Regions from separate parts of the Streptomyces sp. NPDC005803 genome, predicted to be linked through region 2. Evidence: riboswitches for the same ligand, from Rfam matches in the RefSeq annotation. Region 2 holds a riboswitch; each other region holds the start of a gene.

Region 1 (10,202 bases), on a different contig from region 2:
GACGTTCGGCTTCTGGGTGCGCTCGATCGCGTTGGACCGACGCTCGTTGACCCCGGCCTGGGTGCGGTTGGTGTTCCGGTCCCGCTTGAGATCCTCGTCGAACTGCTGGATCTGCCGCTTGGTGGAGTCCTCGGTCTTCGCGCCCGTCACGTACCGGAACGTCGACTTCGGCCGCTCCTTGGCTATCTGCCGGTCGGCGACCAGCTGATCCTTCTCGATCTTGCCGTTGGACTTGGTCTCGACCTTGAGCTCGGTGCGGCGCTGGTGCATGTCGACGACGCGGGTGCGCTTCTCCCCGGTCTCGGGGTCGGTGTACTCGATCGTGTCCTGGCACCACCAGTCGGGGCCGACCATGTTGTACTTCTTGACCATGCGGGCCTCGAACGCCTCACCCCGGCGCGGGTTGCCGTGGTTGCCGATGTAGCGCACGTCGAGGAAGCGCTTGAAGTCCTTGTACCCGTTGGCCGACTCGTACTGGCTGTTGTAGCGGGCGTAGATCTCCATGACCTTGTCCGCAGGGTTCTGGGACTTGTTGTAGACCCGCTGCCACTTGCGGTAGTTCTTGCCCGCCGCCGTGCGCTGCGCATCGGTCGGCGGCTGCACCCCGTCGTACGCCTTGGCCGGGTTGTCGTACGTGTAGTTCTCGTCGGTCGGCCACGCGTCGTACGGCAGGTTCGCCGGCGGCCCCGAGTCGGCCGGGGTGGACGGGAACTTCTTGTTCAGGTACTTCTCGTCGCACCGCATCGGCTTGACGTTGGGCGCCTTCGCGGCCTCTGCCTGGTCAAGGGCAGGAAGGCCGGTCAGGGTCAGGGCCGCCGCGGCGGTGACGGCGAGCGCCAGGCGCGCCCACACGCGCCGAGGGCGCACTGGATGATGGATTCGGATACTCACTGACTTCTCCCCGTGGAGCGGCGCCGTTGGTTCCGAAGCCAACTGGTCTGAGTGCGCCGTCCGTTGACCAATCTAGGGGCGGGCCTGTGAAAATCCACGGGTTAAGTCAGCATGTCCCCGCCAAATCTCCGCACTTTCGTACCGTTACGTTCAGAAGGCGCCGCCGTCCTCGAAGCCGTCCGGCTCCCCGATCCAGGTGTCCTCCAGATCACCGGCGATCGCCTCGGTCCGCCGGACGCGGAACACCGACAGCGTGCGGCCGGCCCGTGGCAGCGGGGCCGTCCGCCCCAGGGCCAGCCGCACCAGCCCGTCCCAGGCGAAATCCCCTGGCTCGTCGTCGAGTTCGATGGACTTGCGTGCCAGATCACCGGGACCGATACCGAACGCCTCGACGACGTCCCGCACGCGGCCCTCACGGTCCCAGTCCCCCTCGCCGCTCCACCCGGCCGCGAACAGCCGTACGCCGTCGGGGTGGTGGATGACATGGGCGCGGTAGGCCACGGGGTGGTCGATCCTCGCCGAGCCGATGACGACCGCGCCGGGGAAGCGCGCGGCCAGCGCCTGCGCCTGCTCGGCGAGGGGGAGGGCGCCCCCGGTGGCCACCAGGGCCGGATCGTTGACCTCGGTCACCGCCCCCCAGCATCCGACGCCGACGAGGTCGAGATCCGCACGGGTCGCGAACGGCATCCGCTCGACCGCTTCGATCCGCCCCGACTCCTCCACCACCGCGTCGACCGTGCCGAACGACGCGGCGAACTCCCGTGCGCGCGCCGGGTCGTGGGCGGGGAGTTCGCCGTCCCCTTGCGGAAACGGCCGCTCGACGACCGTGAGCCGGAACTCCCCGTGCCGCGCGATGTCCGCGTCCGGCGGGTACTCCCAGAGGTCGTCGTAGCTCATCGGGTTCCTCCGCGATCGGGGACGAGACAGAACAGGACAGGAACGAAAGACCCTAGGCGGGGCCCTGCCGAGGAGCAACCGGCCCGCCCACCGCCGGGCAGGGCCGACCCCGCATCCGCGTGCACGGTGACGCGCACCGGCACGAACTGCCGTGCGTCGAGCGAGGGTTCGGCCGTACCCGGTACTCGCGCAGCGGTACGTCCTTCCGCGCTTCCAGCGTGCCGTGCTCACGGCCCCGGCGGCCGGGCTCATACCCGGGTAGCAGGCACCGCCCGGCCATATGAGCACCCGGGTAGCAGGCACCGCCCGGCCGAATGAGCACCCGGGTATCACGCGCCAGGGGCGCTGCGCCGGGCATCGTGGGGGCGTCAGCCGCACACGGCGCCCGTCGCGCACCGCGAGCCGTGCCGTGCCGTGCAGTGCCGTGCCGTGCCGTCCGAACGGGGAGTTTCAGGTGACCGCAGTCCCGCCCACGCGTACCCACGCTCACAGCCGCCGGCAGGTGCTCGCCACCGGGCTCGCCGCGTCCGCCCTGCTGGCCGCGTCCGCCGTACCGTCAACCGCCGTACCGTCCACCGCCACGCCGTCGGCCGCCCCAGGACGCCGCACGCGCAACACCGCCGCGGGCCCCGCCGCGGGGGCCGCGCTGCCGGCCGCCGGGTTGCCGCGCCCCACCGGCCCGTTCGACGTCGGGGCCCTCGCCCTCCGCCTCGTCGACCGCACCCGGACCGACCCGTGGGCGACGGACGTGCCGTACCGCGAACTGATGGTCAGCGTCCGCTACCCGGCCGCGCCCGGCGGCTCCGCGCCCCGCGTGCCCCAGATGGCGGCCGCCGCGGCCGTCCACTTCGGGGGGCCCGAGGGGGCCGCCGTCCTGAATCTGGGCATGGCGCCGGGGACGGTCGACTGGGGTGCCACGCTCAGCCACGCCCACCGGGACGCGCCCGTGCACCCGCGGGCCGGCCGGCTGCCCGTCGTCCTGTACTCCCCCGGGCTGGGCGACCCGCGCACCTGGAACACCACGCTGGTGGACGACCTGGCGAGCCAGGGCTATGCCGTCGTCACCGTCGACCACACCTACGAGGCCACCGAGGTGGAGTTCCCCGGTGGCCGCATCGCCCCCATGCGGATCTTCGACGGGGCCCCGCCCACCGATCCGGACGCGGTCAGCGCCCTGCTGCACAAGGTCGTGGCGGTGCGCGTCGCCGATACCCGGTTCGTCCTCGACCGGCTCCCGGAGCTGAACCGGACGCGCTTCGGGGACGTACTCGATCTGCGGAGCATCGGGATGTTCGGCCACTCCGCGGGTGGCTTCACCGCGGCCCAGACCATGCACGACGACCGCCGGATCCGGGCGGGCGTCAACATGGACGGGCAGATGGACTACGTCGGCGGGGAACTGCCGGACGGGAGCCGGCTGAGCACGGTGGCGCTGGAGGGCCTCGACCGGCCGCTGCTGCTGATGGGGACGGAGAGCGAGGGCTCGGGCGACTACCGCCGGCAGCCGTCCTGGGCGGCGTTCTGGCAGCACACCCGTGGCTGGAAGGCGAACGTCACCCTGACCGGGTCGCGTCACGCCTCGTACACGGACGCACAGGTGCTGCTGCCTCAGCTGGCCCGGCAGGGCGTGGAGCCCGGCGGCGGACTGGCGGCCGTGGTCGGGACGGTGCGGCCGGACCGGGCGGCCGCCGCGTCGCGGGCGTATGTGACGTCGTTCTTCGGACGGTGGCTGCGCGGCCATGACGACCACCTGCTGGACGGACCCGCGGACCGCTTCCCGGAGATGGTGTTCACCCCGTAGTGGACGCGAACGGCACCGGCCCCCGGGGATCTCTCCCCGGGGGCCGGTGCCGTGTACTGCTGTGCGGGACCGCTGATCCGTCAGGATCAGAAGTCCATGTCACCGCCCGGCATGCCGCCCGGAGCGGCCGCGGCGGCCTTCTCCGGCTTGTCGGCGATGACGGCCTCGGTGGTGAGGAAGAGCGCGGCGATGGACGCGGCGTTCTGCAGGGCGGAGCGCGTGACCTTCGCCGGGTCGAGAATGCCCTCGGCGATCATGTCGACGTACTCGCCGGTCGCGGCGTTCAGGCCGTGACCGATCGGCAGGTTGCGCACCTTCTCGACGACGACGCCACCCTCGAGACCACCGTTGACGGCGATCTGCTTGAGCGGAGCCTCCAGCGCCAGCTTGACGGCGTTGGCGCCGGTCGCCTCGTCACCCGAGAGGTCCAGCTTCTCGAAGACGGCCGAGGCCTGGAGCAGAGCCACGCCACCACCGGCGACGATGCCCTCCTCGACGGCGGCCTTGGCGTTGCGCACCGCGTCCTCGATGCGGTGCTTGCGCTCCTTGAGCTCGACCTCGGTCGCGGCGCCGGCCTTGATGACGGCCACGCCGCCGGCCAGCTTCGCAAGGCGCTCCTGGAGCTTCTCGCGGTCGTAGTCCGAGTCGCTGTTCTCGATCTCGGCACGGATCTGGTTGACGCGGCCCTGAACCTGGTCGCTGTCACCGGCGCCGTCGACGATCGTCGTCTCGTCCTTGGTGATGACGACCTTGCGGGCGCGGCCGAGCAGGTCGAGACCGGCGTTCTCCAGCTTGAGGCCGACCTCCTCGGAGATGACGGTGCCACCGGTGAGGATGGCGATGTCGCCGAGCATGGCCTTGCGGCGGTCACCGAAGCCCGGAGCCTTGACGGCGACGGACTTGAAGGTGCCACGGATCTTGTTGACGACCAGGGTCGACAGGGCCTCGCCCTCGACGTCCTCGGCGATGATCAGCAGCGGCTTGCCGGACTGCATGACCTTCTCCAGCAGCGGAAGGAGGTCCTTCACGTTGCTGATCTTCGAGTTCACGATCAGGATGTACGGGTCGTCCAGGGACGACTCCATGCGCTCCATGTCCGTGGCGAAGTACGCCGAGATGTAGCCCTTGTCGAAGCGCATACCCTCGGTGAGCTCCAGCTCCAGACCGAAGGTCTGGGACTCCTCGACGGTGATGACGCCTTCCTTGCCGACCTTGTCCATGGCCTCGGCGATGAGCTCGCCGATCTGGGTGTCGGCGGCGGAGATGGAGGCGGTCGAAGCGATCTGCTCCTTGGTCTCCACGTCCTTGGCCTGCTCCAGGAGGGCGGCGGAGACGGCCTCGACGGCCTTCTCGATGCCCCGCTTGAGAGCCATCGGGTTCGCACCCGCGGCCACGTTGCGCAGGCCCTCGCGGACGAGTGCCTGAGCGAGAACGGTGGCGGTGGTCGTACCGTCGCCGGCGACGTCGTCCGTCTTCTTGGCGACCTCCTTGACCAGCTCCGCACCGATCTTCTCGTACGGGTCCTCCAGCTCGATCTCCTTGGCGATGGAAACACCATCGTTGGTGATCGTGGGGGCGCCCCACTTCTTCTCGAGGACGACGTTGCGACCCTTGGGGCCAAGGGTGACCTTGACGGCGTCGGCGAGCTGGTTCATGCCGCGCTCGAGACCGCGCCGGGCCTCCTCGTCGAACGCGATGATCTTGGCCATGTGAAGTGGTCCTCCCGGACAGGGGTGGATTTCTCCGGACCGAGAGGCGCCCGCGACGGACGGCCTGCCTGCCTGGCGGTTCCTTGCTCCACCAGACCTGCGGGCCTCACCGGCCCGGTCCAAGTTCTGTCACTCTCACCTGGAGAGTGCTAAGCCCAATGATTAGCACTCGACCCCCGAGAGTGCAAGCGTCCCCCTCCGGAGTGTGGACAACCGCGGGAGCCGTCCGGGTGGCGCGGAACGCGCGGAGGGCCCGTACCCCAGGGGTACGGGCCCTCCGTGCGTGAGTAGTGTCGATGGCCGACCGCGTGGTGACGGGCTCAGCCGACGGCGAGCTTGACCATGTCCGCCTGCGGCCCCTTCTGGCCCTGCGAGATCTCGAATTCAACTCGCTGACCCTCTTCGAGGGTGCGGTACCCGTCCATCTGGATCGCACTGTAGTGGACGAAAACATCCGCACCACCGTCGACCGCGATGAAGCCGTACCCCTTCTCCGCGTTGAACCATTTGACGGTGCCCTGAGCCATGCCTAACTCCCCTATTACTGGCCCTTGCACAGGACCGCACTTCGCGGGCCCGGGTCAGAACTCACCCTCCGACAGGAGAGGGTGTGTGCGCCGGAACGCGTCGACCGCGGCTGAATGTATCTGCCCAACTGCCCTCTGCAACAGGTCAATCGGACGAGAATTCTGAGCAGCATCGATCGCCCGAATATGAGGAAGTCATGAGATTCCAGGGCAAGTCGGGCCAGGCAAAGGCGACTTATGGCGCAAGGAGCTCGGGTACTTTGGCTGCATCTTGTCGGGGCCGGGCGCATTCTCATATGCGGGCGGCACGGGCAGCGGAGGGGGCTTCCCACACTCTACCGCGCTCAACCATGCAGAATTGCCCCCTCCGCTTCTCTCGCAGAGGGGGCAATTCCGGTGACGCGGTGAAGTCGGGCCGGCGTGGCCCGGGGCTCAGCAGCCGCCGGCGACGGCCGGGATGATCGAGATGCCGGCGCCGTCCGGGGTGACCGCGTCCAGGCCGCCCTCGAAGCGCACGTCGTCGTCGTTGACGTACACGTTGACGAAGCGGCGCAGCTTGCCCTGGTCGTCCAGGACGCGGGCGGCGATCCCCGGGTGGTCCTTCTCCAGGGACTCGATGACCTGGGAGAGGGTCGCGCCCTCGGCCGGGACCTCGGCCTGGCCGCCCGTGTAGGTGCGGAGGATGGTGGGGATACGGACCTTGACGCTCATGGTGGGTGCCCTTCCTGAAGTCTCGGGTGGTCGAAGGCTTCTCAGCCGGTGGCGAGGCCTGCGGCGCGGAAGGCGTCCAGGCTCGGGCGGATCGTGGCGGTCGCCTGCGAGGTGGCGGCCACCGCGTCCAGCGTCTTGAGGCCGTCACCGGTGTTCAGGACGACGGTGGTGAGCGCCGGGTCGAGCACGCCGGCGTCGATCAGCTTCTTCGTCACGCCGACCGTCACGCCGCCCGCCGTCTCGGCGAAGATGCCCTCGGTGCGGGCCAGCAGCTTGATCGCGTCGACGATCTGCTCGTCGTCGACGTCCTCGACGGCGCCACCGGTGCGGCGGGCGATGTCCAGGACGTACGGGCCGTCGGCCGGGTTGCCGATCGCGAGGGACTTGGCGATCGTGTTCGGCTTCTGCGGCCGGACGACGTCGTGGCCGGCCTTGAAGGCGGCGGAGACCGGGGAGCAGCCCTCGGCCTGGGCGCCGAAGATCTTGTACGGCTTGTCCTCGACCAGGCCGAGCTTGATCAGCTCCTGGAGGCCCTTGTCGATCTTCGTGAGCTGCGAGCCGGACGCGATCGGGATGACGATCTGGTCGGGCAGCCGCCAGCCGAGCTGCTCGCAGATCTCGTAGGCGAGGGTCTTGGAGCCCTCGCCGTAGTACGGGCGCAGGTTGACGTTGACGAAGCCCCAGCCCTCGCCGAGCGGGTCGCCGATGAGTTCGGAGCAGAAGCGGTTGACGTCGTCGTAGTTGCCCTCGATGCCGATCAGTTCACCGCCGTACACCGCGGCCATGACGACCTTGCCCTGCTCCAGGTCGTGCGGGATGAACACGCAACTGCGCAGACCGGCACGGGCGGCGGCGGCGCCCACGGCGCCGGCCAGGTTGCCGGTGGAGGAGCAGGACAGGGTGGTGAATCCGAAGGCGCGGGCGGCCTCGACGGCGATCGCGACGACGCGGTCCTTGAAGGAGTGCGTCGGGTTGCCGGAGTCGTCCTTGACGTACAGACCGCCGGTGACGCCCAGCTCACGGGCGAGGTTGTCGGCCTTGACCAGCTTGGTGAAGCCGGGGTTGATGTTGGGCTTGTCCGCGACGTCGGAGGGGACCGGCAGCAGCGGCGCGTAACGCCAGATGTTGTCGGGTCCGGCCTCGATGCGCTTCTTCAGCTCGTCCGGGGAGCCGCTCGGAAGGTCGTACGCCACTTCGAGCGGCCCGAAACAGGACGCGCAGGCGAAAATGGGGCCGAGTGCGAATCGCTCCCCGCATTCGCGGCAGGAAAGCGCCGCGGCGGGTCCGAGGTCCACAGCAGATTCGGTGGGTGCGGCAACAGTCTCAACAGCCATGATGGCGAGGCCCTTTCTCCTCATCTTCCTCGCGACGCATTTCGTCACGAGACGGAATTGGCACCTTCCCCACCGGACCTCGCGGTCGGCGGGAGGGTTGCCGGGACTTCAACGGGCCGTTCCCTCAGTCCCTCTGGATGAGCGCTGTGGCACTGGACCATGGATCCAGGCGTTTATCGGCGGACGGACCCCGGCATGCGACGGCCATCTGCGTTGTTCAAGACTGTAACCGAAGCATCGGACGGTTGAGATAGTCGTCCGAACCGCGAGATGGATCACATACAGGGAGTATCGACCGTGCTGGAAGAGGTCGAACGCTGGCTGACCAGGCGTTCCTGGTCAGCCGCCGACCGTCCGCTGGAGCGGCTGCTGGAGGCCAGGAAGGACGCGCACGGACCGGCCGTGAGTGTCGTCCTGCCCGCGCTGAACGAGGCGGAGACGGTCGGGGACATCGTCACGACGATCCGGCGCGAGCTCATGGAGAAGGTCCAGCTGGTCGACGAGCTGGTGGTGATCGATTCCGGTTCCACGGACGCCACCGCGCAGGTCGCCCGCCGGGCGGGCGCCCGGGTGGTCCACCGGGACGACATCCTGCCCCGCGTCCCGGCCGTCCCCGGCAAGGGCGAGGTGCTCTGGCGGTCACTGCTGGTGACCGGCGGCGACATCGTCTGCTTCATCGACGCGGACCTGAAGGACTTCTCGGCCGACTTCGTCTCGGGCATCGTCGGCCCGCTGCTGACCGACCCCTCGGTGCAGTTCGTCAAGGCGATGTACGACCGCCCGTTCGGCGACACCACGGGTCAGGGCGGCCGGGTCACCGAAATGGTGGCACGCCCGCTGCTCAATCTGCACTGGCCCCAGCTGGCCGGTTTCGTCCAGCCCCTGGGAGGCGAGTACGCCGTGCGCCGCTCGCTGCTGGAGCGGCTGCCGTTCCCGGTCGGTTACGGAGTGGAACTGGGGCTGCTGGTCGACGCCCTGCACACGGTCGGCCTGGACGCCCTCGCCCAGGTCGACGTCGGCGTCAGGAAACACCGCCACCAGGACGGCCAGGCGCTCGGCCGGATGGCGGCCGCCATCTACCGGACCGCCCAACTCCGCCTCTCCCGGGGGCATCTGGTCCGCCCGTCGCTGACCCAGTTCGAGCGCGGCGAGCACGGTTTCGTCCCGCACACGTACCCGGTGGACACCGAGGAGCGGCCGCCGATGCGGGAGATCGAGGAGTACGTTTCCCGCCGCGCCGCGTGACGTGGCCTGACTTCGCACGTTTGGGCGGTTCGTGATCGGGCTAGATTCCGCAACATGGTCTCCGCGCACGCCCCCCAGCCCGCTGCCCAGGTACTCGTCGCGTCCAACCGCGGCCCCGTCTCGTACGCGCTGCGCGAGGACGGTTCCCTCGACGCCAAGCGCGGCGGGGGCGGACTCGTCTCCGGCCTGAGCGCCGTCGACGACAAGATGTGGGTGTGCGCCGCCCTCGGGGACGGCGACCGGGAGGCGGTGCGGCGCGGGGTCGGCGAGCCGGGCGTCCGGATGCTCGACATCGACGCGGACGTGCACGCCGACGCGTACAACGGCATCGCCAACTCGGTGCTCTGGTTCGTCCACCACCTGCTCTACCAGACCCCCGTCGAGCCGGTCTTCGACGCGGAGTTCCGCCGGCAGTGGGCCTCCTTCGAGACGTACAACCGGGCCTTCGCCCAAGCGCTCGCCGAGGAGGCGGGCGAGGGCGCGGCGGTCCTCGTGCAGGACTACCACCTGGCACTGGTGCCCGGCATGCTCCGCGAGCTCCGCCCCGACCTCAGGATCGGCCACTTCTCGCACACCCCGTGGGCGCCGGTCGACTACTTCCGGCTGCTGCCCGACGACATCGCCGCACAGTTGCTGCACGGCATCCTCGGCGCCGACCGGGCGGCCTTCCTGACCCGCCGCTGGGCGGACGCGTTCATCGGCTGCTGCGCGGAGATCCTCGGCGGCACCGGCCGCACCCGGATCGGCGTGCACGGCCTCGGCGCCGACGCGGACTTCCTGCGCCGCCGCGCCCACGAGGCGGACGTGGACGACCGGATGGCGGCACTGCGCGAGCAGGTCGGCCCCGGCCGGAAGACGATCGTGCGGGTGGACCGTACGGAACTGTCCAAGAACATCGTCCGCGGCCTGCACGCCTACCGCGCCCTGCTCGACGAACGGCCGGAGTGGCGCGGGCGCGTCGTCCACATCGCGTTCGCCTACCCCTCGCGGCAGGACCTGGCGGTCTACCGGGAGTACACCGCCGAGGTGCAGCGCGTCGCCGACCGGATCAACGAGGTGTACGGGACGGCGGACTGGAACCCGGTCG
Region 2 (10,202 bases):
TACCCGACGCTGCTGGCCCGGCACCGCGCGCTGCACCGCCCCGCCTTCCAGCGCGCCTCCCTGACCCTGAACGCCGATCCGGCCGAGCGGGCCCTGCCGGGCAGTGAGCTGGTTCGCCGTCCGGACAGCCCCGCTCTGCTGGAGCGGCTGTTCGCCGCGGGGCGCTACCACCTGTACTCGTCGTCCGGGGCGCTGCCGCCCCGGCTGACCGGTTTGTGGACGGGCGACTGGGACACCGCCTGGTCCGGCGCGTTCACCACCAACGCCAATCTCAACCTCCAGATCGCGTCGGCGGCGGCCGCCGCGCTGCCCGAGGTCTCCGAGGCCCATGCCGCGCTGGTGTACGGGCAGTTGGCCGACTGGCGGGACAACGCCCGGGCACTGTTCGGGGCGCGGGGCATCGTCGCCCCGTCCCACACCGACGGCGAGTCCGGCCACACCCGCCACTTCCAGCGCGCCTACCCGCTGCACCTGTGGACGGCCGGGGCGGACTGGCTCCTGGAACCGCTGATCGAGCATGCCGAGACGAGCGGCGTGACGGACCCGCGCCTGGTCGGCGCGCTGCACGAAGCCGCCCAGTTCTACGAGGACTTCCTGACCCGGACCGGCCCCGACGGCAAGGTGGCGGTGGTGCCCTCGTACTCACCGGAGAACCGTCCGGCCAACGCGAGCTGGGGGACGGTGAACGCGACGATGGACGTGGCGGCGGCCCGCCACGCGCTCACCGTGTCCGCCGACCGCTCCCCCACCCATCCGGCGTCCGCGCGGCGACGGGCGCTCGCGGACCGGCTCGCCTCCTACCGGGTCAACGAGGACGGCGCACTCGCCGAGTGGGCGTGGCCGGGCCTCCAGGAGACGTACGACCACCGCCACCTCAGCCACCTCTACCCGGTGTGGCCGCTGGACGCGATCAATCCGTACGACACCCCGGACCTGGCGGCCGCCGCGCACCGCGCACTGGAGCTGCGCGGATCGGAGAACGACTCCGCGCACGGACATCTGCACCATGCGCTGATCGCGGCACGGCTGCGGGACGGCGAGCGCGTCTCGGCGGCGCTGAAGGCCGTGCTGGCGGGCGACTTCTTCCACGATTCGCTGATGAGCGCCCACTACCCGGCCCGCGACGTCTACAACGCGGACGCCGCCCACGCCCTGCCCGCGGCGGTCATCGAGTCGCTCGTCCAGTCGACGCCGCACCGGCTGGTCCTGCTGCCCGCGCCGCTGACCGGCTGCCCGGGCGGCGAACTGCGCGGCGTGCGCACCAGGTTCGGCGCGGGTCTGGATCTGCGCTGGTGGGCCGACGGCACCGCCACCGCCCTGCTTCACCCCACCCGTGACGCCCGGATCGACGTCCGTACGGGCGACGGAAGCACCCTCACCGATTCCTCCGCCGGAACACCCGCGGCCCTGGAGCTGACGGCCGGCGTGGACCGCGTCCTCGAACTGAGGCCGCGGTAGCGATCCCCCCACCCCATCCCCCCACCATGGAAGGGACAACCATGGCACGACGTACCCGCATCCTCAGCAGGTTCGTACTGGCCCCGGCGACGGCGGTGGCGGCCCTCGTCGGCTTCGCCGCCGCCCCCGCCCAGGCCGCGATCTGGTCCTCGTCGGACCAGTGGGGCAACTACACCACCTCCGACGGCTACACCCTCTACAACAACATCTGGGGCTCCGGCGCAGGTGCGCAGTCCATCTGGGCCAACTCCTCGAGCAACTGGGGCGTCTGGGCGAACCACCCGAACACGGGCGGCATCAAGTCGTATCCCAACGCGAAGAAGGTCGTCGGCAAGTCCCTCACCTCGCTGTCGTCGCTCACCAGCACCTACAACGTCACCGTCCCGTCGTCGGGTGCGTACAACACCTCGTACGACATCTGGGACAGCGACTACGACTACGAGGTCATGCTCTGGGTCAACTACAACGGCGCCGTGGGCCCCCTCGGCACCTCGCAGGGGAACGTGACGCTCGGCGGCCACACCTGGACCGTCTACAAGGGCGACAACGGGGCCAACCAGGTCTTCTCGTTCCTGCGCACCTCGGACTCCACGTCGGGCACGGTGAACATCCTGCCGATCCTGAAGTGGATCAAGGACACCAAGGGCTGGTGGGGCAACGAGACCATCGGTGACGTCCAGTTCGGCTACGAGATCACCTCGTCGTCGGGCGGTCTGGACTTCCGGACGAACGGCTTCGGCGTCTCGTCCAGCTGATCCGTCCGCACAAGGAGCCCCCCCCCCCCCGTGCGGGGGGCCGGCTCGTGCGCGCGTGGGGGCCGGGCACTACCTCGGTGCGGGCCCGGTGCTTTCCCGTACCGTCAACTCGGGTGCCAGCAGCTCGACTTCGTCCGTGCCGCGGCCGGAGAGCTTGGCGACGACCTGCTCCACCGAGCGGCGCCCCATCTCCTGCGCGGGGATGGCCACGGAGGTGAGCCGCACCGAGGCCTGGGAGGCCACCTGCTCGGGACAGATCGCGACCACCGACACGTCCTCGGGCACGGCCCGGCCCTGTTGGCGCAGGAGGTTGAGCAGCGGCTCCACGGCTGACTCGTTCTGCACGATGAACCCGGTGGTGCCGGGGCGCTCGTCGAAGATCCGGGACAGGGTCTGCGCCATCGCCGGGTAACCGCCCTCGCAGGGGCGGTGCAGCACCCGCACGCCGGTCTCCCGCGCCTTGGCGCGTATGCCGTCGACCGTCCGCTCGGCGAAGCCGGTGTGCCGCTCGTACACGGCGGCCGCCTCGCCGATCACGGCGACCTCACGGTGGCCGAGGCCGGCGAGGTGGTCCACGCAGAGCGCACCGGTCGCCTCGAAGTCGAGGTCCACACAGGTCAGCCCGTCGGTGTCGGAGGGCAGTCCGATGAGCACGGCGGCCCGGCCGCTGTCACGCAGCAGCGGCAGCCGTTCGTCGTGGAGCTCGACGTCCATGAGGATCATCGCGTCGGCGAGCGAGCTCCCGGCGATGCGCCGCACCGCCGCGGGGCCCTCCTCCCCGGTCAGGAGCAGGACGTCGTAGCCGTGGGTGCGGGCCGTCGTGGCGACCGCGATGGCGATCTCCATCATCACCGGGACGTACATGTCGGTGCGCAGCGGCACCATGAGGGCGATGATGTTCGACCGGCTGCTGGCGAGCGCCCGCGCGCCGGCGTTCGGGTGGTAGCCGAGCTGCTGGATGCTCAGCTCCACCCGCTCCCGCGTGGACACCGAGATGGACCGCTTCCCGCTGAGGACATAGCTCACCGTGCTCGCGGAGACTCCGGCGTGCTGCGCGACCTCGGCAAGGGTGACCATTCAGCTCTCCATCAAGGGACGTCGTCGGACACCGGCACGGGGACCGGCTGCACCGGCAGCTTCGGCCGGAGGGGGCGAAGCGCTTCGACTTCGGCTCGGTCCGCCTGCGACATGCCCGGATGAGGTGAGCCTAGACCTGCCCGCACAGCGTGTCCATAGGCCCGTCGAAGCGCTTCGACTCACTGTCCTGGGCGACTGCCCCGAAGGACCGTGGCAGCCGTTCGGCTACCGCCACGATATGCCCGTCGCCGGGCGTGGGACATCAGCGGGACAGGGGTGTTCGGGTCAGGAGGCGGGCGGGTCCGGTCCGGGAGGCCGGCGCCGAGCTCGGATCTCCCGTCCTCCCGGCCGTCGCACGCCTACCGCCGTGCCGGAACGGCGGCTAGCATGCTCGGCGACATCGCGTGTCGGTCGCCGGCTGGGTGAGGCATGGAGGTGTCGGGAGATGCCTTCGGAGGCATTCCTTGTCAGTCGAGTTGAACCACACGATCGTCCACGCCCGGGACAACCGGGAGTCCGCCGCGTTCTTCGCGGGCCTGCTGGGCCTCGAGATCGGCGCCGAGTGGGGGCCGTTCGTCGCCGTCGAGCTGAGCAACGGCGTCACGCTGGACTTCGCCGCGATCCCCGCGGACAAGATCACCCCGCAGCACTACGCCTTCCTGGTCTCCGAGGCGGAGTTCGACGCGGCATACGCGCGGATCACACAGCGCGGCATCGAGCACTACGCCGACCCGCACCGCCGGCACCCCGGTGCGATCAACCACAACGACGGCGGACGCGGCGTGTACTTCATGGATCCGGCCGGCCACGCCATGGAGCTCCTCACCGTCCCGTACGGTGGCCGGCCTGCGTGAACCCCTTGGGCCGGGGGCCGCAACCGCGTGCCGGGGTGCGGCCCCCGTTCCCGGTCCTCCTCAGGCGCCGAGCAGGACGGGAAACGCCTCCATGTCGTTCTGCGTCATCACGGGAAGCTTGCGGATCTCGGAGTCCGGCACCGCGAGCCGCAGCCCCGGGAAGCGCGCGAACAGCGCCGGCAGGGCGATCCGGGCCTCGACGCGGGAGAGAGCCGCACCGGGGCAGATGTGCGGACCGTGGCCGAAGGTCATGTGCCGGATGGGGGTGGGGCGGGTGATGTCGAAGGCGTCGGCGTCGGGGCCGTGCTGTTCGGGGTCGCGGCCGATCGCCCGGTAGGAGATGACCACGCCCTCGCCCTTGGCGATGACACCGTCACCCACCTGGATGTCCTCGGTGGCGAACCGCATCAGCAGATGGGTGGTCGGGGTGTCCCAGCGCAGGGTCTCCTCGATCACGGTCTCCCAGGAGACCTCCCCGTCGAGGACCATCCGCAACTGGTCGGGGTGGGACAGCAGGGCACGTACGGCATTGAGGATGAGACCGATCGTGGTCTCGTGCCCGGCGGCGACCATGGCCTTGAGGTTGCCGATCACCTCTTCCTCGGTCAGCGGCTCGCCGCCCTCGTCGGCGAGGATGAGCGCGGAGGTCAGGTCGTCGGTGGGCTGCGCGGCCTTCTGGCGGACGAGCCCGGCGTAGAAGACGTCCAGGTCGGCCAGGAGGGCCAGCCGCTCGTCCTGCGGGGTGAGCATGGAGAAGAAGGCCTTGTACTGACGGGTCAGCATGGCGTTCTCGGCGGGGTCGACGCCCATCAGCATGCCGACGACCCGCATGGGCAGCGGCTGCGCGAACACGGACTTGAGGTCGACGACGGCCCCGTCCCTGCCGCCCTCGGCGAGCGCGTCCAGCAGCTCCTCGGTGAACTTCTCGATGTCGGGCCGTATCGCGTCGAGCCGACGGGGCGTGAGCGCCTGGGAGGTCTTGGTCCGCAGCCGGCGGTGCTCGTCGCCGTCGACCGTGAACATGGACCGGCCGGCGTCGATCATCCCGATGAGCGGCCACGCGTGCGTCACCTCGCCGCTCTGCCACAGCCCCCAGGCGTCGAGGTCCTTCACCAGCCGCGGATCGAGCAGGAGCTGCCGGGCGTCGGCGTGCCGGGTGAGGGCCCAGGCCGGCACACCGAGCAGTTCGATCCGGGCCAGCGGTCCGGCGTCGCGCAGCCGCGCCGTCTCACCGTCCAGGTCCTGGACCATCGGGTCGATGACGACGGTCCCGCCGTTCCGGGCTGCTGCCTGGGCGGCGGCATGAGGGCAGGTCACGAGAAGTCTCCTGTCGTACGAACGGGGGTGAACCGGACGGGGAGCGAGGTGGAGCCCCGCAGGAAGGCGGAGGGCCGCCGTACGAGGTCCCCGGCGGGGACGCCGAGCTGGAGATCGGGCAGCCGGTCGAGCAGCACCTCGATGCCGGTACGGGCGATGACCTCGGCGATCTCCTGGGCGGGGAACGGGCACCGGTACTCGCCATGACTGAACGCGAGGTGCGCGCCGTTACCGCCCTGCGTCGGTGCTCCGATGCCCGACACGCTCTGGCGGACCAGCGGATCGGTGTTGGCGGCGCCGAGCCCGAGCAGCAGCATGTCCCCCGCCCTGATGCGCTGTCCCCCGAGCTGGGTGTCGCGCACGGCCCAGCGACCGGAGAGGATCTGGGTGGGCGTGTCCTCCCAGAGCACCTCGTTCATGGCCTCGCCGATACTTCGCCGGCCGCCGGCCATGGAGTCGGCGAACTCGTCCTCGGTCAGCATCAGCCGCAGGGAGTTGCTGATCCAGTCGGCGGTGGTGAGGTGCCCGGCGGCCGTGATGGCCATCAGGTCGAGCATGTACTCCTCGTCGGTGAACGCCTCGGGGAAGGCGAGCATGCGGGAGGTCACGTCGTCCCCCGGCGCGGCCCGCTTCGCGGCCACCAGCCGGGCCATGTGCTCGCCGAATCGCAGGTGGGCGCTCTGCGCGTCCGGGCCGCCGTCAGCAAGATCCTTCAACACCCGGGCGATGTCGGCGCCTTCGTCGTCGGGGAACCCGACCAGGCGCGCGAGGACGAGCACGGGAAGGGGTTCGCAGAAGTCGGCGACGAGATCGGCCGTCCCCCGGCTGCACACATCGTCGATCAGGCGGTCGGCCAACTGCTCGCAGTCCCTGCGGATCTGATGCGGATCGGCGCCTTCGAGGGCCGGCCCGACCATGCGGGCATGCCGCAGGTGTTCCTCCCCCGCGCTGAAGTAGATGGACGGCAGGGGCCGTCCCACCATCGGCAGCAGCGGCCAGTCGTCGGGGATGTGCGGCCACTGGTTCCACAGCCCCACGTCGCGCGGGAACAGCGCACCGTCGCTGGTGACTTGGTGCAGTTCGCGGTACCCGATCACCAGCCAGGCGGGGAACCCGCCCGGAAGCTCCACGGGGACGACCGGCCCGTGGTCGCGCCGCATGGCGCGGTAGACGGCCTGGGGCTCGGTCTGGAATGCGGCCCCGCCGAGCGGCACGGCCCCGGCGTGCGCCGGACACCCGGGAGGCGGAGGAGGAGAGGCCGGCGCGGGCTCTGCGGAAGAAGGGCGCGTCATGAGTCCTGACTCCTGTGGCGACAGCTGCACGCGTCCCGATCATGCGATCAACGCAGCTTCACTATAAGGATTTTGTGTGACGCCGGAACGGTCAACGGCGATCAATCTCACACACCGTCCGGGCAACGCGAAGACATCTCAACACAATTAATGACCATAACGATCTACCGCCCCGGGAGCTCCGGGACGGCTGCGGCAGGGGACCGGCCGGCCCGGTCCCCTGCCGAAACCGTGCGGCCGACGCCCGCGCGGCGACCGGGCGGGACGGACGCATCAGGCCCGGGAGGAAAGGCCCCGACTCACGCGGCCCCGCCCTCGCAGAGCTCCCCGCCCTCCAACGCGACGTTGACCAGTCCCGCACCCCGCCCCGCGGTGCCCCCGATGCCGTCACCGTCGCCGTGCACCAGCTTCAGCGCGTGCCAGCGCGACAGCCAGTACACCCGCCCACGATGACCCGCGAGCGTCTCCCGCAGGGCCTCGGGGGTGTGTGTCCAGACGGCGGGCAGGTCGCTCGCGTAGTCGAAAGCGGGCCGCAGCCCGACCCATCCGTCGTCCCGGACGTCATCGGAGGTGAGCAGGATCTCGACGGCCTGCCCCGGTTCCTGGCGGCACTTCTTGGCGTGGATCCAGTGCACACGGTGGCCCGCGGCGTAGCGGGAGCAGCCGTCGCTCCGCACGGAGCCGTTGTCGGTGAGGTGACGCAGCATGGTGGGGTTCGCCTTCCGGGGTGAGGACCCCGAGTGCCCCGCACCGCGGTCCGCTGTTCCCCGCACCCTGCGCACGGGGCAGGTCGTCACCCGGAGCACCCGCAGCGGAGCGGGGTGCCGTCCAGCAAGCCGGGGCTGCGCACTGGAACTCATGACCCATACACGACTCTAACTCACCCGCACCGGCCGGCCCGACGGGCGGTCAGGAGCGTGCGCTCGCCCGTCCGCGGCGCCGCTCGCCCCCGGCCCGCCGCCGGACCGACGCGCACTCACCCGGTGACGAGCCCCGGGTCGCTCGAACCGGCCTGGCCGTTCTCCACGTGTCCGGCGAACCGGCGCAGGAAGGTGGCGTCCGCGTCGGAGACGACCGTGACGTCGTACCAGCGCTTGCTCCCGCGCAGGTCGAGCACGTGCTTCACGGTCGCCCCCGCACGGACCGCGAAGGTCTGCGCCCCTCCCCCGTAGCCGGCGGCACTGCGCACGGTCAGGCGCACGGTCGCGGGACCACCGTTGACGAACGTCAGCTGGAGCCCGCCGGAGGCAGCGTCATGGCGGGCCGTCACCTCGGGGCCCGCCGCCTTCCCGCCCGCCCGGAAGGTGCGCAGGAAGCCGTTGGGCCCGTGGACGGTGAGGTCGGTCACTCCCTTCGAATAGGCGGTGTTCCAGGTGTCCGCGAGGGACTTCCCGGCCTCGGTGGTGTAGGTCCAGGGCCCGTCGGTGCGGTTCGCGGAGGTCACCAGGAACTGCGCCCCGGCGGCGGCTCCGCCGCTGAAGGTGAGGCGGTACTTGCCGGTGGCCGTATCGGCGGCGCCGTCGACGAAGGGCGCGTAGCGCAGCGGCCGGGTGGGCCGGGCCCCCTTCTCCTGCTGGGGCACGCTGCCGGCGGCGGGCGGCGCGGGGACGTAGTCGGGGTGCCGGTCGCTGTCCGGCGGCTCGTACTCGTCGGTCGACGGCAGCGGCACCGCCGAGGTGTCCGTACGGCTGAAGTCGAAGGCGGAGGTGAGGTCGCCGCAGACGGCGCGCCGCCAGGGCGAGATGTTGGGCTCGCGCACACCGAAGCGCTGCTCCATGAACCGGATGACGGAGGTGTGGTCGAAGACCTCGGAGCACGCGAATCCGCCGGTGCTCCACGGGGAGACGACCAGCATGGGGACCCGCTGGCCGAGGCCGTACGGCCCGGCCGCGTACCGGATGTCACCGGGGAAGAAGTCGGCGGAGGTGTCGACGGTGGACAGCCCCTGCGCGGGCCCCGACGGGACGAAGGGCGGCACGACGTGGTCGAAGAAGCCGTCGTTCTCGTCGTAGGTGATGAAGAGGGCGGTCCGGCCCCAGACCTCGGGATCGGCGGTCAGCGCGTCGAGCACCTGCGAGATGTACCAGGCTCCGTAGTTCGCGGGCCAGTTGGGGTGCTCGCTGTAGGCCTCCGGGGAGACGACCCAGGACACCTTGGGCAGCGTCCCGGCCCGGACGTCGGCCTTCAGGTCGTCAAGGAGGCCGCCACCGTTCTTGATGTCGGTGCCGGTGCGCGCCTTGTCGTAGAGGGGGTCGCCGGGTGCGGCATTGCGATAACTGTTGAAGTACAGGAGCGAGTTGTCACCGTACGTACCCCGGTAGGCATCGCCGATCCACCCCCAGGACCCGGCGGCGTCGAGCCCGTCGCCGATGTCCTGGTAGACCTTCCACGAGACCCCGGCCTGCTCCAGCCGCTCGGGGTAGGTGGTCCATCCGTACCCCGCCTCGTCGTTGCCGAGCACGGGACCGCCGCCGGACCCGTCGTTCCCCGTGTGCCCGCTCCACAGGTAGTAGCGGTTCGGGTCCGTGCTCCCGATGAACGAGCAGTGGTACGCGTCGCAGACGGTGAACGCGTCGGCGAGGGCGTAGTGGAACGGAATGTCCTCGCGTGTGAGGTGCGCCATCGTCGTCGCCGTCTTGGCGGGCACCCACTGGTCGTACGCACCCTTGTTGAACGCCCGGTGGCCGCCGGCCCAGTCGTGGTTCAGGTCCCGGAGGAACTGCATGCCGAGATCGTCGGCGGGCGGACGGAACGGCAGCACCTCCTTGCCGAGCCCGTCCGTCTGGTGCCAGACCGGCTTCCCGCTGGGCAGCGTGACCGGTCGCGGATCACCGAAGCCGCGGACGCCCCTCATGGTGCCGAAGTAGTGGTCGAAGGAACGATTCTCCTGCATCAGGACGACGATGTGTTCGACGTCCTGGAGCGTGCCCGTACGACCCCGCGCGGGCAGGGAGGCGGCGCGGGCGATGCTGTTCGACAACGCGGTGTAGGCGGCCGTGCCTCCGGCGAGTTGGAGGAGGCGGCGACGGCTGAGTTCTGCCATGGGTGGGGGCCTCTGCGGGTGAGGGGGCGTGGGGGCGAAAGCGACTGGAGTGTTCCAGAATCGGACGGCCCCGCGGAAGACCCGTGCGGTGTGCACGTGGTGTCGGCCGGCGGAACAGTGGAGGACGGCGAGGGGCGGAGCAGGGCTCCTTCCGCCGGGGCCGCCGTGCCACGTCCGCACAGGCCGGCATCGGGGCGTTCTCAGGAGGGGTAGCCCCCGGGCGCTCTGGGGGGAAACCCCCACACCGGCTGGGGGGTAACCCCCAGGAAGATCGGGGAGAAACCGGGTCGTCCGGAGGACGCCGGGTCCGTAGGTTCAGGGGTGAGATAAACACACCGCTCCCCACCGCCTTCGGAGGCCCCCTCGTGACCGCCCCATCGCTCCAGCCGACGCGCACGCTTCACCC
Region 3 (10,202 bases), on a different contig from region 2:
GTCCGACCTTCTCGTCCGCCTCGTTGTAGTGCTCGGTCGCCTGCTCGGCCTCGGTGAAGAGGCGGTCGAGCCGGGCTCCGGGGGTCTGGGGTGTGTCCTGGGGCTCGGCGTGCGCGGTGACCGCGCCGAGCGTGGTCGCGGCGGTCGCCGCCGCAGCCGACGCGATCGTCACCCGGACGCTCCGGCTCACGCCGGGCTGTGTGGAACGGCGATGGGACCCCACAGGACGCCGCACTCCCTTCCGCTGACAGGCAGACGCGCGCAGCCCCTGCCACCCGGGCGGGCGGACCGACGCACGGGAGCTGCACAGCAGGCAGACAGTAGTCGCGTGATCACGGAGCGGACAAAGACGGCGCCGGCCGGACAGGGGGCACACACAGTGACGCCCCGCCGGTGACCTGTGGTCTCCGGCGGGGCGGCTGTCAGTGCGGGGCGTGGGAATTCGCCCGTTCGGGCGCGGTCAGATGCGGACCGCGCCGTAGAAGCTGCCGATGGTGCTCATCGACTCGTAGCGGACGTAGGCGCCCGAGTGCGGGGCGTGCAGCACGGTGTTGTTGCCCGCGTAGATGCCCACGTGCTGGTTGCCGTTGAAGAAGACCAGGTCGCCCGGCTTCAGCTGGCTCTGCCCGATCCGCGTGCCCTGGTTGATCTGGGTGTACGTGGTGCGGGTGATGTTGGCGCCTGCCTGGGCGTAGGCCCACATGGTCAGGCCCGAGCAGTCGTAGGAACCGGGGCCGGCCTGGCCGGGGGAATACGGCTTGCCGATCTGGGTGGCGGCGGCCTGGAGCGCGGCCGCGCCCAGTCCGGAGGCGGGGACCTCGTTGCCGAGGTCGACCCGGTCGCCGGCGGAGCGGCTGGCGCGGATGTCGTCCTGGCGCATCTTGTCGCGCTCGGCCTGGGTGAGGGTGTTGAGCAGTTCGCGCGCTTGGGCGAGCTTGGCCTGCTGCTTCTTCTTCTTCTCGCCCAGCGTCTTGCGGACGTCCGCCAGGTCGCTCAGCTTGTCCTGGGCCTCCTTGCGCTCCTGCGCGAGGGACCGCTGCTTCTCCTGGACCTTCGCCAGCGATTCGGCCTGCTTGGCCGTCAGCTGGTCGAGCGCGGAGGCCTGGTCGAGGAAGCTGTCCGGGTCCGAGGCGAGGAAGAGCTGCACGGAGGGGTCGATGCCTCCGGAGCGGTACTGCGCGGCTGCGAGGGAACCCAGGCCGGAGCGGAGGTTGTTGAGCTCCTGCTGACCGCGGGCCACCTTGTCCTGGAGCGCGCCGATCTGCTTCTCGAGCTTCTCCTGCTTCTCCTTGGCCAGGCTGTGCTGCTCGGTCGCCTGCTCCGCCTCGTGGTAGAGCTTGTCGACCTTCTCCTTGACCTCGCTCTTGGTCGGCTTGGGGTCGGCGTGCGCGGCCTGGGAGGTCAGGGCCACGGCAGCGGCGGCGGTCGCGGTGAGCACGGTCACGCGAGTGCGGCTCGGACGCTTGGGACGACGATGGGACCCCACGAAGGCGAGCTCCTTCTTCCTCGAGCCGCCTACCGGGCTATGGGGGAGATGAATCCCCAGCTCCGTGCACGTCACGGCCTCGGCGGTTCCTTCACTGCCACCCCGGGTGGGTGATCAACCGTGCGAAGGTTCGAGGCCCGACCTTAGTGACCATCTTGTGATCAGTTCAAATCCTCACAGGAAAAATCTCGTCCCAGGAGGCACTTCGTTACTCACATCACACAGGGTGTAGCGGTGACTTGACGGTCCGTTCCCTGATTTCCGGCAAGTCACACCAACCCGCTCTAGACGCGCGAAAGCCGCTTCAGGAGCAAGACGGACGCGACGGGCCGGGCGCCCGCCTTCGCCACTCCGTCGGCCACTTCACGGTCGGTGGAGACCACCACGACGGGCCGACCGGGCGGTTCTGCACGCGCGAGTTGCCGGATGACCTCGTCCGCCGTGACACCCGGCTTGCTGAACAGCACCCGTACGCCTCGCGGCGGCGCGAGCAGCACCGGAGCCGCCAGTTCGGCCCCGTCGAAGACACACGTCATCTCGGCGCCCGTCTGGGCCGCGAGCACCGACAGACCGCCCAGCAGCCGCAGCCGCTGCTTCTCCAGCGGCATCTGCGGATAGCCGGTCTTGGTGACGTTGTAGCCGTCCACGATCAGATGGGCCTGCGGCAGCGCCAGCAGCTGGTCGAGCAGCGCCGGGTCGGTCTCCGAAAGGGCCCTGGCGGCAATGTCCTTGGGCGACATGCGTCCTGGCTCGACGGCGTCCACGCTGTCCGCGGGACGCATCGAGGAGGGCGGCAGCGCCAGCTCGCGTCGCAACCCGCCGGCCGCTTCGAGCACCGTGTCGAGCAGCAGCCGCAGCCGCATGTCCTCGACCGAGCGTCCTTCCCTGGCGGCCCTGCGGCCCGCCTCCACGGACGCCTCCGCCTCGCTGAGCCGCGTCCGCAGCCGGCGGGTCTCGCTCTCGGCCGCGGACACCTGGGCGGCCGTCTCGGCCCGCAGGGCATCGCTCTCGGCCTTGTAGCGGCGCAGCGCCGCCTCGCCGCGCTTCACCTCGTTGGCCGCGCTGCGCAGTTTGCGCTGGAGGGAGTCGGCCTCCTTGCGGGCGGCGTCCAGCTCGGCGCGGAGCCGTTCGGTCTCGTTCTTCGTGTGGGCGCGGGCCCGGGTGAGTTCCTCGCGCAGCCGTTCCAGTTCGAGCCGGATCTCCTCGTCGGCCCGCTCGGCGCCGGCCCGCTCGGCCTCCTCGCCGGCGGCGGCGACCAGCTTGACCCAGCCGGCCGGGCGCAGCACGTAGGCAGCGGCGGCCACGTCGACGGGATCGGCGGCGGCGGGCGCGGACCCCGCCACCAGCGCGGCGGCCAGCTCCGGCTGGGTCTCCTTCAGCCGTTCACCGATGCGCCGGCGGAAGGACGCGTCGCCCTCCAGCGCGGCCGCCATCGCGTTCCCCGCGAACTTGGCACGCCGGCTCGGCGTGAAGCGGGCGTACTGTCGGAGCTGGGACGGGAGTTCGGTGACCGTGAGGCCGCCGAACGCGTCCGAGACCAGCGCGACGACCCGACGCCGCACACCTTCGGGCAGCGGGCGGTCGAGCGCCTCCACGGCGTCGTCGGCCCCGTCGGCCGACGTGGCGCCGCCAGCGGGCTGCTCCACCATCCGTCACCTCATTTTTATGTCCGCACGGCCCCGTCAGGAGTCGGCACCCGGCCTGTCGACTAGTTCGATCTGGTCCACCGCGTTGCACCAACGACAGCGCACCGACTCGATGGTCTCACTGACCACCTCGCGTTCCTCGACGCTGGACTCACCGGCCAGGTCGAGGTGGACGTACTCGACGACCTTGGACGAACGCGTCACGTCGAACCTCGTCAGGTTTCCGCAGAGCGTGCAGCGCCAGCGGGTCCCGTCGGTCGGCTGGGGAACCGTCGTCATCGTTGTGTCCTCTTATCTCGAGCGTGAGCTGCCGGACAAGGATCTCGCGGTGCACCGTCGAACTGCGGATGTCCTCTCGTAACCCTACGGCCTCGGCGCTTCCCACCGGCACGGCGAGGCACTCTGTCCCGTTCCCTCCGCTTGCGTCATGCTCTGTTCATGATCGATCGGCGGGCTGCGGCCGGCAGAATCGTACGGGCGGCCACCTCGGGCGGGCCGCCGGTGACGTACACCCTCATCGCCCTGTGCTGCGTGGTCTTCGTGATCAGCCCGCTCTCGGGGTTCAATCCGGTCTACGGCACCGCGGACACCCTGCTCGCCGCCCAGGCCGGGTACTTCGAGCGGTGGGGCGTGATCCCGAGCGAACTGTGGGACGGCTCGGCGCACGCCGTGCTCACCCCGCTCACCGCGCTGTTCGTGCACGGCAGCTGGCTGCATCTGCTCGGCAACATACTGTTCCTGTACGTGTTCGGGGCGATGGCCGAGGAACGCATGGGCCACATCGAATTCGCGCTCTTCTACCTCGGCTGCGGCTATCTGGCCCTGCTCGCCTACGCGGCCGCGCACTCCGCCTCCGACCAGACGCTGGTCGGCGCGTCGGGGGCCATCTCGGCGGTCCTGGGAGCCTTCCTCTACCTCTTCCCCCGGGCCCGGGTCACCAGCCTGTTCCCGTTCCTGCTGTTCCTGCCGCTGCGCTTTCCCGCCTGGATCGTGCTGGTGTTCTGGTTCGTCCTGCAGTGGCTGGCGGCCGAGGGGGCGGGCAGCGGTCCCGGCGTGGCCTACCTCGCCCACGTGGTCGGCTTCGCCACCGGGTTCCTGTACGCCTGGGGGCGCTACCGGCGTGAGACTAGAGTGAAGTCTCCAGCCACGGCCACAGAGGGAGAAAGCCAGCCGTGATCACCGCGATCGTGCTCATCAAAACCAGCGTGGACCGGATTCCGGAGATCGCCGAGGCCATCGCCGCGCTGGACAGTGTCAGCGAGGTCTTCTCGGTCACCGGCACGTACGACCTGATCGCCATGGTCCGGGTGTCCAGGCACGACGACCTCGCCGACGTCATCCCCGGCCGGATCAGCAAGATCCCGGGTGTCGAGGGAACCGACACCCACGTGGCGTTCCGTACGTACTCGCAGCACGACCTGGAGGCGGCCTTCGCCATCGGCCTGGACGCGTAGTCGGCTCAGCACGTCCGGCCGGGTACGGACCGCGGTCCGTACCCGGCCGAACCGGCTGAGGGGCTCAGATCTGGGTGGCCGCGCCCCGGTCCGGGACGCAACGGCCGCCCTCGGTGCGGTACTTCCACTGGGCACCCTCGCTGACGAGCTCCTTGACCGCCCCCAGGAAGCGCTCGATGTGCTCGTCCGGCGTGCCGGCGCCGAAGCTGACCCGGATCGCGTTGAGGGACTTCTGGCCCGGCTCCGCCTCGGGCGCGCCGCACTCGCCGACGTCCTGCGGGTCGCTGCCGAGCAGGGTGCGCACGAGCGGGTGGGCGCAGAAGAGTCCGTCACGGACCCCGATGCCGTACTCGGCCGAGAGCGCCGCGGCGAAGTGCGAGCTGTTCCAGCCCTCGACCACGAAGGAGATGACGCCCACCCGCGGGGCGTCGTCGCCGAACAGCGAGAGCACCTTGACCTCGGGGACCTCGGCGAGTCCGGCGCGGACCGCGGCGACGAGCCGCTGTTCCCGGGCGACGAGGCTGTCGAACCCGGCCTCGGTCAGCGCCTTGCAGGCGGAGGCGATGGAGTAGACGCCGATCACGTTCGGCGAGCCGGCCTCGTGACGGGCGGCGGTGGTGTGCCATTCGACGTCCACCCCGCCGTCGGCCCGCCGGGCCACCTGGCGGGAGGCGCCGCCGCCGGCCAGGTAGGGCTCGGCCTCGCGCAGCCAGTCGGAGCGGCCGGCGAGGACGCCCGAGCCGAACGGCGCGTACAGCTTGTGCCCGGAGAAGGCGACCCAGTCGACGTCCAGCGCGGCGATGTCGACGGGGTGGTGCGGGGCGAGCTGGGCGGCGTCCAGCACGATGCGGGCACCGTGGGCGTGGGCGGCGGCGGCGAGCTCCTTGACCGGCCACAGCTCGCCGGTGACGTTGGAGGCGCCGGTGACGCAGACCAGCGCGGGCCCGTAGGGCTCGCGGTCGGCGAGCGCCCGCTCCAGCGTCTGGACGGCCTGGGCCGGGGTGCGCGGGGCGTTCAGGTACGTCACGCGGGCGTCGCGCCAGGGCAGCAGCGAGGCGTGGTGCTCGGTCTCGAAGACGAACACCTGGCAGTCGGCGGGCAGGGCGGCGGCGAGCAGGTTGAGCGAGTCGGTGGTCGAACGGGTGAAGACCACCTGGTCCTCGGCACGGCAGCCGAGGAACTCCGCGACGGTCTCGCGGCTGGACTCGAAGAGGTCCGTGGAGAGCTGCGAGAGGTAGCCGGCACCCCGGTGGACGCTGCCGTAGTACGGCGCGTACGCGGCCACGTCGTCCCACACCCGCTGCAGCGCCGGGGCGCTGGCGGCGTAGTCCAGCGCGGCGTACGTGACCTCACCGCCGGTGACCAGCGGAACCGTTACATCCTTGCCCAGAACCGGCAGGGGGGAACAAATCGACTGGTCGGTGGCAGCAGTGAGGACAGACATGACGAACTCCCGTAACAGGCAGGCGAATTCCGCGTGCCTGCGGATACGCGGCAGCACGGAGGGAAGAAGAGGGTGTGCGGAGAAGGGCCGAAAAGCCCTATCGCATTCGCGTGCTCACAAGAGGCTCCCTGAGGACCAGGACCCCACGGGTGGACATCTCACGATGTCGAGGGGTCCGCGCTTGCCGCAGACCTCGCTGCCTGCGGCCTGGTCTTCACCCGGGGCACCCCGCCACGGACGGAGGGTTGCCGGACAGCGGGCCGGGGCCGTAGTCGCTGTCACTCATGACCTGCGCAGCATCTTGCCATACGTGCGCGAACGCGCAAGGCGCAGTCCATGATCTGGACTGCGCCCCGCCTCGTGTTCCGTGCGCTCCGGGACGGCCGGACGACCGGTCAGGGCCGTACGGCAGCCGCTCAGGCGTTGCTGGCCACGACCCATCTCTCCAGCGCCCGGCCTGCCGCGCCCGAGTCGATGGACTCGGCGGCCTTCGCGATGCCCGCGGTGAGCTGCTCGGCGAGCGTGCCCTCCCCCGGGTCCAGCGCGACGAGCGCCGCCGCCGAGTTGAGCAGGACGGCGTCCCGGACGGGGCCCGTCTCCCCGGCCAGCAGCCGGCGGGCCACATCGGCGTTGTACGAGGCGTCGGCCCCCCGCAGCGCGTCCACCGGCACCAGGTCGAGGCCCACGTCGCGCGGGTCGAAGGCCTCCTCGCGCACCGCCCCGTTCCTCGCGATCCAGACCCGGGAGGTCGCGGTGGTGGTCAGCTCGTCCAGACCGTCGTCGCCCCGGAAGACCAGCGCGGAGTTGCCGCGCTCGGCGAGGACGCCCGCGACGATGGGCGCCATCCGCAGATCGGCGACACCGATCGCCTGCGAACGCACCTTGGCCGGATTGGTGAGCGGACCGAGGATGTTGAACGTGGTCGGCGCGCCGAGCTCCGACCGGGCCTTCGCCGCGTACCTCAGGGCGGGGTGGAACTTCACGGCGAAGCAGAAGGTGATGCCCGCCTCCTCGGCGACCTCGACGACGCGCTGCGGGGACAGTTCCAGGTTGACACCGAGCTTGCCGAGGACGTCGGAGGAGCCGCTGGCCGACGACGAGGCGCGGTTGCCGTGCTTGACGACCTTGGCGCCGGTCCCCGCCACGACGATCGCCGACATGGTGGAGATGTTGACCGTCTTGGCCATGTCGCCGCCGGTGCCCACGATGTCGACCGTGCGGCCGGGGACGTGGATGGTCGTGGCGTGCTCGTACATCGCGCGGACCAGGCCGGAGACCTCCGTGACGGTCTCGCCCTTGGCGCGCAGCGCCACCGCGAACCCGGCGATCTGCACATCGGTCGCCTCGCCGCTCATGATGCGGTCCATCGCCCAGGCGGTGTCGTCCGCGGTCAGGTCCTGGCCGCGCAGCAGGGGGGTCAGCACGCCGGGCCAGGTACGAGCCGCCACGCTGTCGCCGCCGTCCGGGGTCACAACGTTCATGGTCCGCTCCTGGGTCCACAGCCGATAAAGGGATGGGGCCACCCTATCGAGCCTCCGTGGACAGCGAAGAGCCCCGTCCATCGAATGGACGGGGCTCCTGCTGTGGCGATCAGTTCAGGTGATCAGTGGTGGCCGTGGCCGCTGGTGATCTCCTTGTACTCCTCGGCGGTGGGCTTGGCGATCTGGTTGTTCTCGCCGTAGTACGCCTTGCTGAGCCTGGCCCGCAGCTTCTGCACCGGGGACACCTTGCGCTCGACGCCGTTCTCGTCGACCGTCGGGCCGATCTCGACCGGCTTGTACTGCTCGTGCGCGGTGAGCGTGTGCAGCTGCTCCGGCCCGAGCGGCTCGTGGACCTCGACGAACTCACCGTGCGGCAGGCGCTTGATGAGACCGGACTCGCGTCCGTGCAGCACCTTCTCCTTGTCGCGGCGCTGAAGGCCGAGGCAGATCCGCCGGGTGACGATGAACGCCAGGACGGGTCCGACGAAGAAGGCGATGCGGACGAACCAGCTGATCGCGTTGAGCGACAGGTGGAAGTGCGTCGCCCAGATGTCGTTGCCGCCGCCGATGAGCATGACGAAGTAGATCGTCACCCAGGCGACGCCGAGCGCCGTGCGGGTCGGGGCGTTGCGCGGCTTGTCCAGGATGTGGTGTTCGCGCTTGTCCCCGGTGATCCAGGACTCGATGAACGGGTACAGCGCCAGCGCGGCGAGGATCACGCCGAACAGGACCAGCGGGATGAGCACGCCCAGGACCAGCGTGTGGCCCCAGAGGTTGATCTCCCAGCCCGGCATCACACGGACGAAGCCTTCGGCGAAGCCCATGTACCAGTCCGGCTGGGCGCCCGTGGACACCTGGTCGGGCCGGTACGGGCCGATCGCCCAGATCGGGTTGATGGAGGCGATGGCCGCGATGATCGCGATGAAGCCGAAGACCAGGAAGAAGAAGCCGCCGGCCTTGGCCATGTACACCGGCAGCAGGGGCATGCCGACGACGTTGTTGTTCGTGCGTCCGGGACCCGCGAACTGCGTGTGCTTGTGGTAGAAGACCAGGATCAGGTGGCCGACCAGCAGCCCGAGCATGATGCCCGGCAGCAGCAGGATGTGGATCGAGTAGAACCGGGCGACGATGTCGCCGCCGGGGAACTCCCCGCCGAACAGGAACATCGAGATGTACGTGCCGACGACGGGCATCGACAGGATCGCGCCCTGGGTGAAGCGCACACCCGTACCGGACAGCAGGTCGTCGGGCAGCGAGTAGCCGGTGAAGCCGGTGAACATGCCGAGCACGAACAGCAGGAAGCCGAAGAGCCAGTTGATCTCGCGCGGCTTGCGGTACGCACCGGTGAAGAACACCCGGAACATGTGCACGAACATGCCGGCGAGGAAGATCACCGCTGCCCAGTGGTGGATCTGCCGGACCAGCAGACCACCGCGGACGTCGAAGCTGATGTCCAGCGTCGAGGCGTAGGCCTCGGACATCCGGATGCCCTGCATGGGCTCGTACGGGCCGTGGTAGACGACCTCGTTCATGCTCGGGTGGAAGAACAGCGTCAGGTACACACCCGTGAGGATGATGATGATGAAGCTGTAGAGGCAGATCTCCCCGAGCATGAAGGACCAGTGGTCCGGGAAGATCTTCCGCATGTTGGACTTGGCGAGGGAGTAGATCCCCAGCCGCCCGTCCGCCCAGTCGGCGACCCGCTCACCTGCGGGTGCCTTGCGGTTCGTGTCGGTCGCAGTACTCATCCGCGCTCCCAGAATGCAGGACCGACGGGCTCTTCGAAGTCACCGAGCGCCTCGAGGTTGCCCTCGCTGTTCACACCGATCCGCAGCTGCGGAAGGGCGTGACCGGCCGGACCGAAGATGACGCGGGCGCCGTCGGAGAGGTCGAAGGTTGACTGGTGGCACGGGCAGAGCACGTGGTGCGTCTGCTGCTCGTACAGGCTGATCGGGCAGCCGACGTGGGTGCAGATCTTGGAGAAGGCCACGATTCCCTCGTGGGCCCACTCGCGCTCGCGCTTGTCCTTGATGTTGTCCGGCTCGATGCGGATGATCATCAGCGCGGCCTTGGCGATCTGCGTCTGGAAGTCGTGCGCGTCCTCCTCCAGGCCCTCGGGCATGGCGAAGGTGAGCGAACCGACGACGACGTCCTCGGGACGCAGCGGCTCCATGGTGTTCATGTTGACCAGCTGCTTGCCCTTGGCCCACAGGGTGTTGCGGAGCTTCTTCTCCGGCAGCGGACCCAGGTCACGCAGCAGCACGACGCCGGAGAGCGGCACCAGGGCCAGCGCGCCGAACATGGTGTTGCGGATCAGCTTGCGCCGTCCCAGCACGGACTCCTCGGCACCGGCCTTGAAGTCGGCGAGGACCTTGGCCTTCACCTCGGGCGCGGCTTCGATGGGGTGCCGCTCGTCGGCGACCTCGACGTCGGACATCAGGGTGCGCGCCCAGTGGACGGCACCCGCGCCGATCAGGAAGAGCGCCAGGCCCAGGGTCAGACCCAGGGAGAAGTTGAGCGCGCTGACATGACCGAACGGGAAGATGAAGACGATCTTGTCGACCGGGAAGATGACGTAGGAGGCGATGAAGCCGACCGTCGCCAGCATGGACAGCGTGAACATGAACGCGACCGCGCGTTCGGACCGGTTGGCGGCCCGCTCGTCGATGTCCTGGATGCGCGGCTTGTGGG

The links. Region 2 has a riboswitch for S-adenosylmethionine ahead of ABZ454_RS12660 (hypothetical protein). Riboswitches for the same ligand answer to the same signal wherever they lie in the genome.
Region 1: it holds a riboswitch for S-adenosylmethionine, as region 2 does, so the genes downstream of both, thrC (threonine synthase) here and ABZ454_RS12660 (hypothetical protein) in region 2, are expected to answer to the same signal.
Region 3: it holds a riboswitch for S-adenosylmethionine, as region 2 does, so the genes downstream of both, ABZ454_RS08730 (aminotransferase class V-fold PLP-dependent enzyme) here and ABZ454_RS12660 (hypothetical protein) in region 2, are expected to answer to the same signal.

Annotation. Positions count from the first base shown of each region.
Region 1 covers NZ_JBEXXO010000016.1:39,356-49,557, forward strand. The annotation lists gene ABZ454_RS22560 (hypothetical protein) at 1-852, opposite strand, end outside; gene ABZ454_RS22565 (DUF6333 family protein) at 1,042-1,788, opposite strand; gene ABZ454_RS22570 (esterase) at 2,243-3,589, shown strand; gene groL (chaperonin GroEL) at 3,676-5,298, opposite strand; gene ABZ454_RS22580 (cold-shock protein) at 5,619-5,825, opposite strand; gene ABZ454_RS22585 (MoaD/ThiS family protein) at 6,258-6,536, opposite strand; gene thrC (threonine synthase) at 6,578-7,870, opposite strand; SAM riboswitch class I at 7,888-8,014, opposite strand; gene ABZ454_RS22595 (glucosyl-3-phosphoglycerate synthase) at 8,168-9,115, shown strand; gene ABZ454_RS22600 (trehalose-6-phosphate synthase) at 9,170-10,202, shown strand, end outside.
Region 2 covers NZ_JBEXXO010000007.1:152,651-162,852, reverse strand. The annotation lists gene ABZ454_RS12690 (glycoside hydrolase N-terminal domain-containing protein) at 1-1,458, shown strand, start outside; gene ABZ454_RS12685 (hypothetical protein) at 1,500-2,213, shown strand; gene ABZ454_RS12680 (LacI family DNA-binding transcriptional regulator) at 2,283-3,290, opposite strand; gene ABZ454_RS12675 (VOC family protein) at 3,755-4,144, shown strand; gene ABZ454_RS12670 (cytochrome P450) at 4,205-5,395, opposite strand; gene ABZ454_RS12665 (cytochrome P450) at 5,458-6,753, opposite strand; gene ABZ454_RS12660 (hypothetical protein) at 7,053-7,460, opposite strand; SAM riboswitch class IV at 7,508-7,617, opposite strand; gene ABZ454_RS12655 (phosphocholine-specific phospholipase C) at 7,730-9,796, opposite strand; gene ABZ454_RS12650 (hypothetical protein) at 10,162-10,202, shown strand, end outside.
Region 3 covers NZ_JBEXXO010000004.1:333,965-344,166, forward strand. The annotation lists gene ABZ454_RS08700 (NlpC/P60 family protein) at 1-223, opposite strand, end outside; gene ABZ454_RS08705 (NlpC/P60 family protein) at 461-1,486, opposite strand; gene ABZ454_RS08710 (NYN domain-containing protein) at 1,771-3,132, opposite strand; gene ABZ454_RS08715 (hypothetical protein) at 3,169-3,411, opposite strand; gene ABZ454_RS08720 (rhomboid family intramembrane serine protease) at 3,571-4,308, shown strand; gene ABZ454_RS08725 (Lrp/AsnC ligand binding domain-containing protein) at 4,305-4,586, shown strand; gene ABZ454_RS08730 (aminotransferase class V-fold PLP-dependent enzyme) at 4,651-6,030, opposite strand; SAM riboswitch class IV at 6,203-6,320, opposite strand; gene trpD (anthranilate phosphoribosyltransferase) at 6,447-7,511, opposite strand; gene ABZ454_RS08740 (ubiquinol-cytochrome c reductase cytochrome b subunit) at 7,634-9,259, opposite strand; gene ABZ454_RS08745 (Rieske 2Fe-2S domain-containing protein) at 9,256-10,202, opposite strand, start outside.